DNA from 3 places in the Pseudomonas sp. LFS074 genome. Region 1 is predicted to be linked to each of the others. Evidence: riboswitches for the same ligand, from Rfam matches in the RefSeq annotation. Region 1 holds a riboswitch; each other region holds the start of a gene.
The links. A riboswitch is a leader RNA that binds a small molecule or an ion and turns the genes downstream of it on or off. The one in region 1 is predicted to bind cobalamin.
Positions count from the first base shown of each region.

Region 2: linked by a shared signal. The riboswitch ahead of ACNQP3_RS12645 (CbtB domain-containing protein) and the one ahead of ACNQP3_RS10270 (TonB-dependent receptor) in region 1 are both predicted to bind cobalamin.
Region 3: linked by a shared signal. The riboswitch ahead of cobW (cobalamin biosynthesis protein CobW) and the one ahead of ACNQP3_RS10270 (TonB-dependent receptor) in region 1 are both predicted to bind cobalamin.

Region 1 is NZ_JBFPFV010000001.1:2,224,356-2,230,160, forward strand. It holds gene ACNQP3_RS10265 (DUF1624 domain-containing protein) at 1-1,096, opposite strand, end outside; gene ACNQP3_RS10270 (TonB-dependent receptor) at 1,238-3,364, opposite strand; cobalamin riboswitch at 3,473-3,681, opposite strand; gene ACNQP3_RS10275 (GNAT family N-acetyltransferase) at 3,746-4,315, opposite strand; gene ACNQP3_RS10280 (carboxymuconolactone decarboxylase family protein) at 4,394-4,738, opposite strand; gene lpxO (lipid A hydroxylase LpxO) at 4,872-5,771, opposite strand.
Region 2 is NZ_JBFPFV010000001.1:2,755,003-2,760,807, forward strand. It holds gene ACNQP3_RS12620 (response regulator transcription factor) at 1-476, opposite strand, end outside; gene ACNQP3_RS12625 (DUF1272 domain-containing protein) at 699-941, opposite strand; gene cobM (precorrin-4 C(11)-methyltransferase) at 1,008-1,760, opposite strand; gene ACNQP3_RS12635 (cobalamin biosynthesis protein) at 1,794-2,180, opposite strand; gene ACNQP3_RS12640 (CbtA family protein) at 2,180-2,866, opposite strand; gene ACNQP3_RS12645 (CbtB domain-containing protein) at 2,876-3,064, opposite strand; cobalamin riboswitch at 3,158-3,382, opposite strand; gene ACNQP3_RS12650 (LLM class flavin-dependent oxidoreductase) at 3,496-4,596, opposite strand; gene ACNQP3_RS12655 (LLM class flavin-dependent oxidoreductase) at 4,624-5,805, opposite strand, start outside.
Region 3 is NZ_JBFPFV010000001.1:2,615,522-2,621,326, reverse strand. It holds gene cobN (cobaltochelatase subunit CobN) at 1-2,960, opposite strand, end outside; gene cobW (cobalamin biosynthesis protein CobW) at 2,964-4,031, opposite strand; cobalamin riboswitch at 4,133-4,350, opposite strand; gene ACNQP3_RS12065 (glyoxalase superfamily protein) at 4,451-4,828, shown strand; gene ACNQP3_RS12060 (hypothetical protein) at 4,825-5,187, shown strand; gene ACNQP3_RS12055 (ATP-binding cassette domain-containing protein) at 5,359-5,805, shown strand, end outside.

The DNA.
Region 1 (5,805 bases):
ACAGCGAAGCCGCCAACAGCACCGCGCTCAGCCACACCGCTGCAATGCTCTCGAAGCCGAAGTAGTCGCCCTGGTTGAGGCCCAACAGCGCCACGCTGGCCAGGTACAGCAGCTTCAGCACATACAGGTGCAGCAGGTAGAAGAACATCGGGGCCGCACCGAACACCGCCAGGGCACTGATCCAGCGCGCCTGGCCGGCCCGCTCGAAGGCGCGCAGCAACACAAGGCCGCAGCCCAGGGTCAGGGCCAGGAACAGTAGCGACGGTGGGTATTTGGTGATGTTGAAGAAGCTCATCAACGTTTGCGTGAAGGTGGGGTAACCGCTCCACGGCGCCTCACCATAGCCGTTGAACATGCGCAGCAGGACAAAGCCCAGGAGTGCGAGCAACCCGGCCGTCAGCAGGCGTTGCTGGCGTTGTCCGGCCTCGCTGCCGCGCGCGAACCAGGGGCCCAGGCCATAACCCAGGGCAATGACGCCGATCCACGGCAGCACCGGATACGACGTGCGCAGGCGCAGGTTTTCCGACCATTCAAGCCAGCCGCGGTCGTGCAGGATTGCCCAGGGCACGTGCAGGGCTGACCCCACGCCAACGTGCAGGCCGTCGAGCAGGTTGTGGCCGGCGACGATGATGGCGCCCAGGGTGAGCAGTGCGGCGCGTGGCAGCCACACCAGCAGGGACAAGGCGATCATGCTGACGCCGATGGCCCAGATAACCTGCAGATAGATCACGCTGGGCGGCAACTGGAAGGTCCAGGCGAAGTTGACCAGGGTGAACTCCAGCACCACCAGGAACAGCCCGCGCTTGAACAGGAATGCCGAGACATCGCTACGGCCCTGATGCTTCTCGCCGTACAGCCAGGCCGACAGGCCGGTCAGCAGGACGAACACCGGTGCGCAGAGGTGGGCCAGTGTGCGGCTGACGAACAGCGCAGGCTCGGTGCTGTCGATGGCCATGGGGTCGCTGACCTGGCGGTGCAGGAAAAAGGTCTCGCGGACATGGTCCAAAAGCATGAACAGGATCACCAGGCCGCGCAGGGCATCGATGCTCTGCAGGCGCTGGGTGATCAAGGTGGGCGTGGCGCTGGCGCTTGTCATGGAGGGTCGCTGATAGGAATGAATGTCATGTGAAACGTTATCTTATAACTAATTTATTGGAGGCTGGTAGAGGTTTTTGTGTTGCCTGTGCAGGCCTCTTCGCGGGCGCGCCCGCGAAGAGGCCGGTTCAGGCAACTCAGGTCAGAAGGTGTAATCCACCGTCGCAAAATACGAGCGCGGCATCCCCATCAACCACTGCTGCCCGCTGAACGCCGACTGCACATACTCGCGATCGAACAGGTTGTTCAACTGCAACCCCAGCCGTACATCAGGCAACACCTGCCAGGCGATGTTGGCATCGACCACGGTGTAGCCGGGGGCGCTTTGGGTATTGGCGGTGTCGGCATAACGCTCATCCACATAGCGCGCGCCAATGCCGGCTTCCACCTGTTGGCCGAAACCTTTGCTCAACCACAGGTTGGCGGTACGCCGTGGCACGTTTGCCGGCCGGTTGCCGGCACGGTCCTGCGCCACGCCGCCGACCATCTCGTCGAAGTCGTCATACCTTGCGCGCACCAGCGATGCGTTGGCAGACACCTGCCATTGGTGCGCCAGCGCCAGTTCCAAGGTCGCTTCGAGGCCATCGGAGGTCTGCTGGCCAGCCTGTTGCTTCTCGTGGGTGATCGGGTCGTCTACCAGCAGCTTCTTCTTGACGATGTGGTAGGCGGCCAGTGTCCATTCGCCACGGCCTTCCCAGAAGCGCTGCTTCAGGCCTACCTCAGTCTGCTTCGCTTCGGTCAAGTCATAGTGCATCTGGGTGGGGCTGAGGCTGATGAGGTTGTTGACCCCTTCCTCGCTGGTGGAGTACTGGCCATACAGTGACAGGTCGTCAGTGACCGCGAACACCAGCCCAGCGCGCCAGTTGCCACCTTGCAGGCTGCGGTCACTGCGGCTGTCGTTGGTCAGGTTGTCGCGGTCGATGTGGTTCTGGTCGCGGCGCACGCCGGTTACCAGCGACAGCCGGTCGCTGAGCTGCAGGCGGTTCTCGGCGAACAGGGCAAAGGTATGGGTGGTGGACAAGGTTTGCGGTCGCAGCGGCGAGGCACTGTGGAACCCGCCGGGCTGCGGTTGCCATGGGTCGATGTAGTCGCCGCCGACATCGTTGTAGGGTGAATTGCTGTCGACGTTGAAGCGCACCTTGTTGTACTCGGCCCCGACCACGGTCTTGCTGGCCAGGCCGAACAGGGTGTGGTCGAAGGTGAAGGTCTGGCGGTCGCCGAACTGTTCCTGGTTGTGCTTGATCTCCAGGTAGCTGCCGCGCAGCAACTGCTGACGCTCGGCGTCCCAGCTGTAGTCTTCGGCGTTGCGCCAGTGGCGGCGGCTCTTGATGTAGTACAGCTGGTTGCTGGCGCTGAGGTGGTCGTTCAGCGTCCAATCGGTGGTCAGCCGGGTCCACTCGTCGTCATAACGCTGCACGTCATTCTGTACGTTGTAGTTCTTGTTGCGCAGGCTACTGCGATAGTGGCCGTCGATCAGCGGCGTGCCGTAGTAGTTGGCGGGCTGCGCCTCGCCACGGTCGTGGGCGAGGGTGAAGCTGAGGTCGTCACTGGCATCGAAACGCAGCGCTGCGCTAACGGCCAGGCTGCGCGAATGGGTGCGGTCGACCCAACCATTGCCATCTTGCTGGTTCAGCGTAAGGCGATAGCTCAGGCGCTCGCTGAGGCTGCCGCCGCTGTCCAGGCCGAGCTGCTGACGGTCCCATGAGCCGTAGCCCAGACGCAGGTGGTTGCGCACTTCGCCGGCAAACGGTTTTTTCGGGATCACGTTGACGACCGCGCCGGTGGCGCCTTCGCCATGCAGTACCGAAGCCGGGCCGCGAATCACATCGATACGTTCGACCATCCACGGGTCGACAGGGAACGTTTGCGTGCCGGCGCCGGTGTAAAGGCGCGCGCCGTCGAACAGGGTCATCACCGAACTGTGCCCGGCAAAGCCGCGGGCGGACAGGCCGGTGCCGCCGTCGCCTGGGGAGCCGACGAAGGTGATGCCCGGCGAGCGGGTCACCGCATCCTGCACGGTGAGGTTGTTGCGCTGCTGAATCTGCTCGGCACTGATGCTGCTGGTACTGGCGGGTGTTTCCAGGGCACTCAGGCCAAGGCGCGAGCCGGCCTGGGTAGGCGTGGCCAGGTCGATGGCGTGGCTGTCGAGGGTGTCGGTGATGGCCGTGGAAGGCAAGGCCAGAGGCGGCGGGGCACGGTCATCGGCCAAGGCCGGCAGGGCGACGGCCAGGCAGGCCGCCAGGGGGTGAAGCTTGAACATACGGGACATGTCGTTCCACTGCTGCAGGAATGAATGCATCCCGGTGGAAAACACGCAAAGGCGAACCATGCAGGCAGGCGCGCGCACGGATTCCGGCCTGCGCCCGCCCACCGCGGGTTGCCAAGTGAAGCTCCAGGCCGGTCTCCGGGCTTGCGAGGGGCATGAAACCTTCACCTTCCCATGCCGGAGCACAGTGGTATCTCGAAGGGTTCGCTCGCTTACCGTTGCGGGGGCAGCGCCGGACTTGTCGTGGGCAACACGACGCACCGGCTTCCCGTTTCACCCTGCGCGCGGCGGCGCAGGACACCTGAAACTGGCGCGCATCTGACCATTGAAACGCGGGGGCGTCAAATTTGCTTGGGCAATGGAGGTGGGTTAGGCCTGCAAAGGCTAGCGTCCGCGGCGCCGCGAAACCCGTGCCTCGATGTTCTTGCGCCCGATCAACAGCGGGGGCTTCTCTACCACCGGCTCATCCGCCAGCCATTTGTACATCACCAGGCAGTCCACCAGCCCCAGGCGGGCATGGCGATAGGCCTTGGGCAAGCGGCCAACGGTCTCGAAGCCCAGCTTGTGCCAAAGCGCCACGGCCACTTCATTGCTGGCCACCACCGAGTTGAACTGCAGGGCCAGAAAACCTTCCTGGCGCGCCAGCTTCTGCGAGTGTTCGCACATCAGGCGCGCCACGCCCCGGCCGCGCGCCTGTTCGCAGACCATGTAGCCGCAATTGCCCACATGTGCGCCAGGCCCGGCAGCATTGGCCTTGAGGTAGTAGGAACCCAGCAGCTCGCCATCTTCTTCAGCCAGCAACGTATGCAAGGGCAGCTCCAGCCACAGCTGGCGAGCCTGTTCGACGCTCAGGGCTGGCTCGAAGGCGTAGGTTTCACGGGCCTGGACAATGGCTTGGAAGGTAGGCCAGAAGCGGTCGAAGTCTTCGGGCGTCATGGGGCGAATGTGGATCATGCGGGTTCCTGCGCGGGCTAAGCCGCCCAGTCTGGGTGGCGCGGCGCCGTCGCGCAAGGGCGGCGACGCCGTTTGTGCTCAACCGTTGGCCTTGCCCACCGCGTCCATGGCACGCGCTGAGTAGACCAGTGCGGCCCCAGCATTCATCGCCACCGCTACGCCAAGCGCTTCGGCAATTTCCTCGCGGCTGGCGCCATGCTTGACCGCCTGTTGCGAATGCACGGCGATGCAGCCGTCGCAGCGGGTGGTCACGGCCACGGCCAGAGAAATCAGCTCGCGGGTCTTGGCGTCCAGGTGGTTGGTCTTGGCCCCAGCACCGCTGGCGGTCACATAACCGGCCACGGTGTCGGGTGAGAGTTGCTTGAGATCGCCGATGCCGGCCATCAACTGCTTACGGTAGGCGTCCCAGTCCATCATGCTCATCGTCTTCACCTTGGGGGGGTTGCGAGTGGAGCTTTCAGGCTAGTCGAAGAGTGGCAAGTGCGAGGCTTGTACTTTGGTGGTCATGCAGTGGGCCTTTGGCAGCGGGCTTGCCCCAAGCCCGCGCCTACACGGTTCAGATGTAGATGAACACCAGCACCAACGCTGCGACCACTGCCCATTTCTCCAGGTAGTAACGCATGCGGTTGCGCTTCTTCAGCGCCTTGCCACGCTCGCGGATCTTGTAGATACGGGTGAACAGGCGGTTGATGCCCCCGGTCTTGTCGCTGGCATCGTTGGGCGCAGCGGCGGCGGCCATCACATTTCGGCTGAACCAGCGGTTGAACGCGGTTGCCCAGCGGTACTTGAGCGGGCGTTCGACGTCGCAGAACAGGATGATGCGGTTGTGCTCGGTGGTGTTGGCCGCGTAGTGGATGTAGGTTTCGTCGAAGATCACCCCCTCGCCATCGCGCCACGAGTACTTCTCGCCGTCCACGTCGATGTAGCAGCCGTCGTCGTTCGGCGTGTCCAGGCCAAGGTGGTAGCGGTACGAGCCCGCATAGGGGTCACGGTGGCGCACCAGCTTGGCACCCGGCGGCAGGGTGGCGAACATGGCGGCCTTGACCGTGCCGATACCTTGCAACAGCTCGGTGGTGCGTGGGCACAGCGCCATCGCCGACGGGTGGCTCTCGCCGTACCACTTCAAGTAGAAGCGCTTCCAGCCGGTTTTGAAGAACGAGTTGAAACCGACGTCATCGTAATTGTCGGACTTCTTGATTTCGCCTACGTGCAGCAGCTGGCGGCCTTCCTCGCGGATCTCCTGCCAGTGGTCCTGCAGCGGTTTCAGTTCGGGAAAAGCCTCGACCGGCAGGTAAGGCTTGGCCGGGTGCTTGGAAAACAGGTACAGAAAGCTGTTGACCGGGGCCAGGAAGCTGGAGTGGTCGCCCAGCTGACGCGTCAGCTTGTGGCGAACCCGACCGCGCAGGTGAACATAGGCGATCGAGAAGACGAAGATAAGTACGAGTGCAATTTTCATGGACGTTTACTTGTCGAAAAATGGCCATGCGCCA
Region 2 (5,805 bases), 530 kb from region 1:
TCACCGCGCGCCAGGCGCCGCAATACTTCCATTTCGCGGTTGGAGAGGCTGGCCAGGCGTACTGGCTCGCTTTCCAGCGAATTGCTGTTGACCGACATCTGTGGAAAGGTTGAATAGCCCTTGACCAGGGCCTTGAGGGCAAACAGCAGCGCTTCGTGGTCCTCTTCCTTGGTGACGAAGGCGCCGATCCCGGCATCCAGGCAGCGGCGCACATACAGGTCGGTGGCCTGGCCAGTCAGCACCATGATCTTCGGCGCCGGCTCCAGACACTGCAGGCGCTTGATGACTTCCATGCCGTCCAGGCCAGGCAGGCCGATATCGAGAATGACCACGTCCGGGCGCAGCCTGCGAGCCTCCTGCGCCACTTCACTGCCATCGCCAACTTCGCCGACTACATGGAAGCGCTCGCGTTCGAGCAGTAGGCGCAGCGACAGCCGGACGATGGGGTGGTCGTCGACGATCAGCACGGTTGTCATGTGGAAAACTCCTGTAGGGATGTGGTCCGCTTCCTGGATCACTCAGGAATACGTCTGCAAGTGGGGTTGTCGGAAGCGCTGCACGATACGACCATTCCCGAAGTTTGGTAATGCCGAGTATAGAAGTGTTGAGATTTCCCGTGCCTGCTGTTGAAAAACCCTACAAAAAACAAGAAAGACATCACTGCTGACAAGGCAGTGATGTCGGTTATTTGCGGTGGTTCAGGCGCAGGCAGCGTGCGATTTGTTTACGCGCAGGGTGGAAGCGGGGTTGTTGGTCAATGCCTGGCCGACCCGCGTCGGGCGGGCCACCAGCTGACCGGTGCAATTTGGGCAACGGCCTTGGAAGCGGGTTTCGGCACAGCTACGGCAGAATGTGCATTCGAAAGAGCAGATCATAACGTCGGGGTTGTCACCCCTCAGGTCGGTATCGCAGCACTCGCAGTTGGGGCGTAATTCCAGCATGGGCAGGGCTCCTGTTCGCAGGCGGGAACCGGCAGTCTGCTATGCCCGAGGCAAGGCTGGCAATGTTCAGTCGCCAGGGCGATACAGGTGGGCGTGCCCGGCACGGTACAAGGCCGATTCGGCGAATGGCGTATCCCCCAGAACGTGGCCTACCAGGATCAGCGCCGTGCGCCGAAAGCCCTTGCTTGCCACGCGTTCGACGATATCGCCGAGGTTGCCGCGTACCCAGTCCTGGTCTGGCCAGGTGGCGCGATGCACCACCGCTACCGGGCAGTGTGCGCCGTAGTGCGGCAGCAGCTCATCGACAATGCGCGAAAGGTGTTTGACCCCCAGGTGAATCGCCAGCGTGCTGCCGTGGCGCGCCAGGTCGCCCAGTTGCTCGCCAGGCGGCATGGGCGAGCTGTCGCCATAGCGGGTGAGGATCACGGTCTGCGCCACTTGAGGCAAAGTCAGTTCGCAGCCGAGCAGGGCAGCGCTGGCCGCCGTGGCAGTCACTCCCGGGATGATCTGGTAATCGATGCCCAGTGCTTGCAGGTGGCGGATCTGCTCGCCGATGGCGCCGTACAAGCTGGGGTCGCCGCTATGTACGCGGGCTACATCCAGCCCCCGTTCGTGTGCGCTTTGCATGGCCGCGATAATCTGCTCCAGATGCAGTTCGGCGCTGTTGATCACGGCCTCGGCCTGATGGCCTTCGAGCACGGCAGCGGGCACCAGTGAGCCGGCATAAATGATCACCGGGCATTGGCGAATCAGCCGTTGGCCCTTGACCGTGATCAGTTCTGGGTCGCCAGGGCCGGCGCCGATGAAGTAGACGGTCATGGAAAGTCCTTGCAAGAAATAGGGTATGAAACGTCAGCCGGCCAGGGCGAGGGTCGCCGGGCCTAGTACCTTGCGTGGCAGCAGCAACCTAGCCGTGCCCAGTTGTTGGCTGGCCAGGGCCAGTGCCGCACTCTCGGCCACGCCCCAACAGCCGCTGTGGGCATAGGCGGTGGCCGAGCGGTGGCTGAGCAACGGCTCATAGGCTTGGAGTTGCGCGCTATGGTACAGCACCAAGGGCAAGGCCAGGCGTGCGGCCAGTTGCTGCAGGCCGGCTTCGTCGGCCTTGAGGTTGATGCTGGCAATGCCGCGCAGGTCGGAAAGCGCCAGGCCCTGGCTAGCCAGGGCTTGGTGCAGCAGGGTTTGCAGGGTATCCGCCGGGCAACCCCGGCGGCAGCCGAAGCCAGCGTAGAAAGCCGGCATCAGGCCTCGCTGGAGCGGCGGAACAGCCACGCACTGAGCAGGCCCAACGCCACCCAGAAGGCAGCGTTGGTCAGCCAGGAGGCCATCTTGAACTGCGTCTCCAGTGCTTCGGGGGCCAGGCTTTCATGGACTTCAGGCTGTGGCGCACCGATCACATGGGGGATAACCAGCAGCACGGCGCCCAGCGCCTTCAGCAGCCAGTGGCGGGCGAACACCAGCAAGGCCAGGCCAAGGGCGGTGGCGCTGGCCGTGCCAATCCACCAGGCCTGGCGTTGCCCCAGGTCGGCGGCAGCAGTGCCGGGCAGTTCCGGTGGCAACCCCAACGTTGGGGCCAGACAGAACACGGCGAAACCGGCCAGGCCCCACAAGGCGCCAGTGCTGACGCGCTTCGGCTCGCGCAGGCCATACAGTGCGGCGAGGATCAGGGCAAAGCCCACCGCCACCACCAGGTTGCCACCGGTGGTGGACAGCACGCGCTGCCAGCCGTCTTCTGGTGACCAGGCTTCGGCGCTGTGTTCATGAGCGCCCTCATTGCCGCCATGTTCGTGTTGGGCGGCCGGGGCCGAGGACTCGTAGGTTTCCGCTTCGAGAATCAGCGGGGCGACCCAAAAGCTTTGCAGCAAGGTCAGCAACAGGGCCGCAAGCAACCCGCTGAAACCCGCAGTACGGGCAATGCGCGTGATCATCAGGCGTACTCAGTGGCAGGGGAAGGCGGCGCTGTGGCGGGTGTCGTGGGCGGCGTTGTGCACGGCCTCGATGTGCGAGAAGCCGGCGAAGTACACCAGGCACAGGCCCAACAGGCTGGCGCCGACGGCGATGACTACGCGCTGGCTGAGGGTGACGGGTGTGGCAAGGCTGTGCTGCTTGGCGCTGGTGACGGGCATGACGCGTTCCTCTGCTTTTTAGTGAGCAACGGGCGAGCGCGGCAGCCCCGGGCGGGGTCGCCCAGGGGAATGCAACAGCGCCCGCCCACCGCGGGGTGTTCATGAACGCCAGGCCGGTCTCCGGGCTTGCGAGGAAGAGCAGGGCTCCTGGAACACGTCACCTTCCCATGCCGTACTACGAGGCACAGTGGTACAGACGCTTCACTCGCTTACCGTTGCGGGGGCAGCACCGGCATTGTCCGGCCCTGCTGGAGGGCCTGCGACGCACCGGTTTCCCGTTTCACCCCCTACGGGGGCACCTGAACGTGAGGCATAAGGAGAGCATGGGGCGGGCTTGGCGTCAATCTGTGGGTGCATCTGCCTTCCACCCATTTCAGGCTTGCGCGGGTTCCTGCCGGACGGCGCTATCCCTGCAGCCGTACCGCAGAAATCTACGCAGTTCGAACATCGCGGCCAGACTCACGCTGGGCTACCAGCGCGCGAATGCGCGGGATCAGGTCCTGCCCGTACTCGACCGCATCACGCAATTGGTCAAAACCGCGGAACAGGAAAGTGCTCACCCCAAGCTTGTAGTAAGCCAATGCGGCCTCTGCCACCTGCTCTGCAGTCCCCACCAGCGACGTAGAGTTACCGGCACCGCCACCCAGCGCGGCAATCTCGGTCCACAGCCGGGTGTCATGCACTTTGCGCTGGCTGGCCAGCTGCACCAGACGCTCAGAGCCGGCATTGCTCTTGCCGAAGTTCTTCTCGCGGCGGTTGCCCTGGTGGATGCCGATCCGCGCCTGGGCGTCGGCCAGAATGCGCTCGGCACGGCCCCAGGCCTCGGCCTCGGTAGCGCCCAGAATCGGCCGCAACGACAGGCTGAAGCGAATATGCTTTTCGCGTCCGTAGCGGGCGGCGGCCTTGCGCACTTTGGCGATGCGTTCGCGTACCTGTTCCAGCGGTTCGCCCCACATCATGTACACATCGGCGTGTTTGGCGGCCACTTCGACGGCCGCATCAGAGGCGCCAGAGAAATAGATCGGCAAATGCTGCACTGGCTTGACCAGGGTCAGGTTGTCTTCGACGCGGTAATGTGTGCCCTGGTGGTCGAACGGTTCATGGCGAGTCCAGGTGTCACGCAGTACCTGCAGGTATTCGTCGGTGCGCGCATAACGGGCATCCTTGTCCAGGAAGTCGCCATCGCGCTGCAGGTCGCCGCTGTCGCCGCCGGTAATGACGTTGATCGAGGCACGGCCATGGCTCAGCTGGTCAAGGGTGGCGAACTGGCGGGCGGCGAAGGTCGGGGCCTGGAAGCCAGGGCGGTGGGCTACCAGCAGGCCGATGCGCTCGGTGAGGGCGGCCACATAGCTGGCCAGAATCAACGAATCCGGCGCGCTGGTATTGACTGCCAGCAGCGCTTTGTCAAAGCCACCATACTCTTGGGCCTGGGAGAAGGCTTTGATGAACTCCAGGTCGACCAGCGGGCCGCGTGCTGCCTGTGACTCGCTGCTTTCCTGCGGGCCGATGAGGCCGATGAATTCGAGGCTCATGGAACAGAACTCCTTGTCGTGATGGGCTCAGGCAACCGCTGTCTGGGTGCGGCGCAGTGTGTTGCGGTTTTCCGGCACGTCGAGGCCGAAATGGTCTCGCAGGGTTGTACCGGCATACGTCTGGCGTACCAGGCCTCGCGCTTGCAGCAGCGGCACCACCTGCTCGGTGAAATACTGCAGGCCGTCGGGTAGCAGCGAGTTGATGATGAAACCGTCGGCCGCGCCGTTTTCGAACCAGTGCTGCAGGGCATCGCCAACCTGTTCCGGGGTACCGACGAAGTCCCGGCGTGGACGCGAGAAACGCAGCGCCAGCTCGCGCAAGGTCAGGCCTTCATCACGGGCCAGCTGCTTGAGTTGGTCCGAGGTGCCCTTGTGGCTGTCATTGCCCAGCGTGCCGAGGTCGGGGAAGGGCGCGTCCAAGTCATGGTGGCTGAAGTCGTAGTCGTTGAACGGCCGGCCAAGCGCAACCAGGGCATCTTCGATGCTTACCAGGTCCACGGCTTGCTGATAACGCTGTTCGACCTCCTCGGCGTCGCGGCCGACGATCGGGCGTATGCCGGGCAGGATGAACAATGCATCCGGATCACGGCCATGGCGCGCGGCACGCTGCTTGAGGTCCTGATAGTAAGCGTGGGCATCGTCGAACGATTCCGGGTTGACGAAGATGGCGTCGGCGTTTTGCGCGGCGAAGTTGCGACCCTCTTCCGACACGCCTGCCTGGAAGATCAGTGGCTGGCCCTGGGGCGAGCGCTGGATGTTCAGCGGGCCCTTGACCTTGAAGAACTCACCCTGGTGGCCGAGGGTGTGCAGTTTGGCCGGGTCGAAGAACTGTCCGCTTTGCTTGTCGCGGGTAAAGGCGTCGTCTTCCCAGGAGTCCCACAGCCCTTTGACCACCTCTACGTGCTCGCGCGCAATTCGGTAGCGCACGGCATGCGGCGGGTGTTCAGCCTTGCCGAAGTTGTCAGCAGTACCGGAAAGCCAGGAAGTCACCACGTTCCAGCCCGCGCGCCCACCGCTGATCAGGTCCAGCGAGGCGAACTGACGTGCTACCTGGAAGGGCTCGGTGTAGCTGACCGTGACCGTGGCCACCAGGCCGATGTGTTCGGTTACCGTAGCCAGCGCCGAGAGGATGGTCAGCGGCTCGAAACGGTTGAGGTAGTGAGGGCTGGAGCGGGCGTGGATGTGCAGGCTGTCGGCAATGAAGGCGAA
Region 3 (5,805 bases), 390 kb from region 1:
TCGGGCTCGTCCAGCGCGGCCACGGCCTGCACGGCGGCATCGAACAGACGGATCAGGTTACCGAACGCATCGCGGAAGAAGCCGGAAACGCGCAAGGTCACGTCTACACGCGGGCGGTCGAGCAAGCTCAGCGGCAGGATTTCGAAATCGTCCACGCGCTGGCTGCCAGTGGCCCACACCGGCCGCACGCCCATCAGCGCCATGGCCTGAGCAATGTCGTCGCCGCCAGTGCGCATGGTCGCCGTACCCCATACCGACAGGCCGAGCTGGCGCAGGTGATCGCCGTGGTCCTGCAGGTGGCGTTCGAGGATCAGGCTGGCCGAGGCGAAACCCAGGCGCCAGGCCGTGGTGGTGGGCAGGTTGCGCACGTCCACGGTATAGAAGTTGCGGCCGGTGGGCAGCACGTCGAGGCGCCCGCGGCTGGGTGCGCCGCTGGGGCCGGCGGGCACGAAGCGCCCCGCCAATGCCGCCAGCAGGCCATTCATTTCGGCAGTGCCGCAGGCGTCCAGGCTGGGTGCCACCGCGTCACGCAGGGCCTGAAGTACGTCGTGCACCGGCTGCCATTCACTTAGGGCGGGTAACGCTGCAGTGCCTTCCAGCGCCTGCCCGATCACCTGGTGTGCCAACAGTTCGAGGCGCTCGCGGGTATCGCCACACGTGCGCCAAGGGTCATTGCCGATGGCTTGCAGCTGTTCAGGGCGTGTACCCTGCCACGGCTGCCCAAGGTCACAGTCGAGCGGGTCGAAGCCCGGCACCAGTGCTTTGGCCAGCGCCCGCAGGAGGCTGGCATTGCCACCGCGACCGTCGCCACGCTCAACCCGCAACAGCGCCAGCAATGTATCCAGGCGCAGGCGCCCTTCAGGCGACTGCCCGAACACGTGCAGCCCATCGCGAATCTGCGATTCCTTGAGGTCACACAGGTAGGTGTCCAGGCGTGGCAGCCATACGGCGGCATCGTCCAATTGCCCTTCCAGTTGCAACTCGCGGTCGATGTGGTTGGCTTTTACCAGTTCGAGAATATCGCGCTGCAACTCGCGAGCACGCCGTGGGTCGAGCAGCTGCGCTTCGTAGAACTCATCAGCCAACTGTTCCAGGTGGCGCAGCGGCCCATAGGTTTCGGCACGGGTCAGCGGCGGCATCAGGTGATCGATGATCACCGCCTGGGTGCGGCGCTTGGCCTGAGCACCCTCGCCCGGGTCGTTGACGATGAACGGGTAGATGTTCGGCAGCGGGCCGAGCAGCGCATCCGGCCAGCACTGTGCCGACAACCCCACGCCCTTGCCGGGCAGCCACTCAAGGTTGCCGTGCTTGCCGACATGGATCACCGCGTCGGCGGCAAAGGCGTGACGCAGCCAGAAGTGAAACGCCAGGTAGCCGTGCGGCGGCACCAGGTCGGGGTCGTGGTACACCGCGCTCGGGTCCACCTGATACCCCCGCGCCGGCTGGATACCGACGAAAGTCAGGCCAAAGCGCAAGCCGGCGACCATCAGCCGGCCGCTGCGGTACATCGGGTCTTGCTCGGGCGGCCCCCAGCGTTCCAGCACGGCCTGGCGGTTGGCGTCGGGCAGGCGCTCGAATGCAGCCTGGTAGTCGGCCAGGCTCAGGCTCTGGGCGCAGGGGCGTTGGTCCAGGTGGTCAAGGTCGTTGGTCACGCCACCGAGCAGTTGGTGAATCAACTGCGTGCCGCTGCTCGGCAAATCGGCCAGCGGATAGCCTTCGGCCTGTAGCGCCTTGAGGATGTTCAGCGCCGCTGCCGGGGTGTCCAGGCCGACGCCGTTACCAATGCGGCCATCACGGGTCGGGTAATTGGCCAGCACCAGGGCAATACGCTTTTGGGCATTAGGCAGGCGCGCCAGCTCAACCCAGCGGCGGGCCAGCTCGGCGACGAAGTCCATGCGCTCGGGGTGCGCGCGGTAGCACACCACGTCGGACTGGCTGCGCTCGCTGCGCCAGGCCATGTCCTTGAAACTGACCGGACGGGTGATGATGCGCCCGTCCAGCTCCGGCAAGGCGATGTGCATGGCCAGGTCACGCGCGCCCAGGCCCTGCTCGCTGGCTTCCCAGCCGGGCTGGTTGTCTTGCGCGCAAATGGCCTGCAACACCGGGATGTCACGGCGCAACGGCCGCAGGTTGGGGCGCTCTGGGCTGGACAGGGCAAAGCCGGTGGTATTGACCAGCACTTCAGCGCCGACCTCGTCCAGCCAGGCTTCGACCTGCTCCAGGCAGGCGCTTTCCTTGAGGCTGGCCACGGCGATCGGCAACGGGTTCAGCCCGGCTGCTTGCAGGCGCTGGCAGAACACGTCGATGAAGGCGGTGTTGGCCGCCTGCAGGTGCGAGCGGTAGAACAACAGCGGCGTCACCGGGTAATCCGGGTGCCAGTGCGGGTACCAGTCTTCTAGCGCAACGCTCCCCTTGGCCGGGTGATACACGGCGGTGCGTGGCAAAGGCTGTGGCTCGTCCCAGGCGTAGTCACGGCCCAGCCACTGGCTGGCCAGGCAATTGAACAGGTTGATGGCATTGGCCTTGCCGCCCTGGCGCAGGTAGTGCCAGAGGCGTTCGGCCTGTTCGCCACAAACGTTACCCAAGCTGGTCAGTTCCGGGTCCGGGCGATCATCGCCCGGCACCAGAATCAGTTGCACGCCACGGGCGGCCAATTCGACCAGTTGCTCGACGCCGTAGCGCCAGTAGCCAACGCCACCGTGCAGCGACACCAGAATGACCTTGGCGTGGCGCAGCACCTGGTCGACGTACAAGTCGACCGAGGCATGGTTCTGCACCTGCATCGGGTTGGCCAGGCGCAGGCTGGGGAAGTCTTCAGGCAATTGCTCGGCGGTATCGGCGAGCAATGCCAGGTGCGAATCGCCGCTGCAGAGAATCACCAGCTCGGCGGGTGTCTGGCCGAGGTCGGCAATGCTGTCATCCGGCACGAAGCCGCCGGGCTGGGTCCGCAGCAGGTGCATGGGTCAGGCGCCCAGGGCCTGGCGCAGGCGCGCTTCCAGTTGAACAGCGTCAAGGTCCTGACCAATCAGCACCAGGCGGGTGATGCGCGGCTCGTCGTTGCGCCAGGCGCGATCGAAGTGCTTGTCGAAGCGGGTACCCACGCCTTGCACCAGCAGGCGCATCGGCTTGCCCGGGATGGCGGCGAAGCCCTTGGCACGCAGGATGCCGAACTCCACCACCAGTTGCGTCAGTGCGTCGAGCAGCAGGCTTTCGTCGGCCTCGGGCAGGTCGATGGAGATGGAATCGAAGGCGTCGTGGTCATGATCGTCATGGTCGTCGCCGTCGTGGTGCGTGTCGTGGTGGGTGCGGCGGCCATCGATGTGCGCCTCGGACTCGGCACCCACGCCCAACAGCACTTCCAGTGGCAGCTTGCCGCTGCTGGCCTCGATCACCTTGACGGCCGGCGGCAGTTCTTCAGCCACTTCGGCGCGCACCTTGGCCAGGCCTTCGGCGTCGATCAGGTCGGCCTTGTTCAGTACCACCAGGTCGGCGCTGGCCAGCTGGTCGGCGAACAGCTCGTGCAGTGGCGATTCATGGTCCAGGTTAGGGTCGAGTTTGCGCTGGGCATCGACCTGGTCCGGGTAGGCGGCGAAGGTGCCAGCGGCCACGGCCGGGCTGTCGACCACGGTGATGACCGCATCGACGGTGCAGGCGTTGCGGATTTCCGGCCACTGGAACGCTTGTACCAAAGGCTTGGGCAGGGCCAGGCCGCTGGTTTCGATCAGGATGTGGTCGAGGTCGCCACGGCGTGCCACCAGCTCGCGCATCACCGGAAAGAATTCTTCCTGCACGGTGCAGCACAGGCAACCATTGGCCAGTTCGTAGACGCGGCCGCTGGCTTCTTCCTCGGTGCAACCGATGCTGCACTGTTTGAGGATTTCGCCGTCGATGCCCAGCTCGCCGAATTCGTTGACGATAACCGCGATGCGGCGGCCTTGGGCGTTGTCGAGCATGTGGCGCAGCAAGGTGGTCTTGCCCGAGCCGAGGAAGCCGGTGACGATGGTGACGGGGAGCTTGGCCAGTGTTTTCATGTCGCATTGCCCTTGGCAGTGTGGCGCGGGCATGCAGGACGACAGCCACGGGCCAGAGGTTGGCCGAGCTTGTTCGCCACCGGATCACCCCGCCCGGTTGAAAGTCGAAAACGTGACGAGGCAGGTCTCCTGGCTCGCACCGTTCCAGGCCCCCGTTCGGTTGAACAGCGGGCTGGCGGGATGACGCCTTCCCGCGCGCTGGCGCAGTGGCAGTGTCGATCCGTTGTCGGTGCTTACAGTTGCGGGGGCAGCCGCGGCGTGTACCGCGTTCCCATCTTAGCTTCGGCCTGGCCGAAGAACCTCGAACTGGCAAGGCTACGCAGTGGCTGGCGGGTGGTCAACCATTGCGGCGGGCTGGTCGACCACTCTTGGTTCTACTGCGTTACAGTAGCGACTCTGCCCACGGTCAAGGACGTCCCATGCCCCTCGCCCCCGCCATACCCGTACTGCGCATCTTCTCGGTCGACAAGGCCAAGGAGTTCTACCTCGATTTCCTCGGTTTCAGCCTGGACTGGGAGCATCGTTTCAGCCCGGACCTGCCGTTGTACGTACAGATTCACCGCGACGGCCTGATCCTGCACCTTTCCGAGCACCATGGCGATGCATGCCCCGGTTCTACCGTGTTCGCCCGCATCGACGACCTGCGCGCGCTGGAGCGCGAGCTGCAGGACAAACAGTACGGTTACGCCCGGCCAGAGGCCGAGCGCCTGGACTGGGGCCTGCAGATGCAGGTGTGGGACCCGTTCGGCAACCGCCTGCGCTTTTGCCAGCAGATCGATGACGAGGCCAACCCGTGAAGGCACTGGGCAAACGCGAAATGGCCCGCCTGGAGCGGGAGCTGGTGGCGTGCCTGACCGATGCCTGCGAAACCGCCAAGGCGCAGATCGTCGGTTTCAGCTGGCTCACTCACCGCCTCGACCCCGAGGACTTTCCGGGCAGCCTTCGTATTACCTGGGTATTTGAGCAAGAGGCCGACAAAGCCGCTGCCGTCGCGGGCGAAGCGAAGGCGCACATGCTGGCGTTGACCCGCCATGCACTGGAGCAAGCCGGCATACAGCTGGACCATCCGGCCTGGCATGTGCGGTTCGACAGTGAACAAGCCTGCGCGCACGGCCACGCCGGGGACTGGGCTAAACGCTTGCAGGCGCAACGCTGAGGCCCCAACCGGCGGCCGGTGCTTTACCCGGCCCCGGACGGTCCGTTAGGCTACGCGCTCTCTAATTACGAGGTGTTCGTCCAATGCGCCATTGATGCCGCCGTCCGTTCGACGGCCAGTCTTCAGCCTCCGGCTCGCTCCGGAGATGTCGCGGCATTTGTGGAGTTGTGCATGACGAACACGTCGATTCTGACGCTGGACAGCGTCTCCTTGGCCTTGCCTGATGGCAGGCTGCTGTTCAGCAACCTCAACGAAACCTTCGACCAACGCCGCACCGGCCTGGTCGGGCGCAATGGCGTGGGCAAAAGCCTGCTAGGGCAGATTCTTGCCGGCCAGCGTGAACCCAGCAGCGGCCATTGCCGGCGCCTCGGGCCTGTCCATTTGCTGGACCAGCAAGTCATCGAGCGCAGCGCCACGCTTGCCGACCTGGCCCAAGTGGGGCCGGTGATTGCGGCGCTGGAGCGTATCGAGCAAGGCAGCATCCAGCCCCACGATTTCGACACCGTTGGCGAGCGCTGGGATATCCGCGAGCAATTGCAACGCCAGCTTCAGGGCCACGGCCTGGGCCAACTCGACTGGCGCCAGCCCGCACGGAGCCTGAGCGGCGGCCAGGCCATG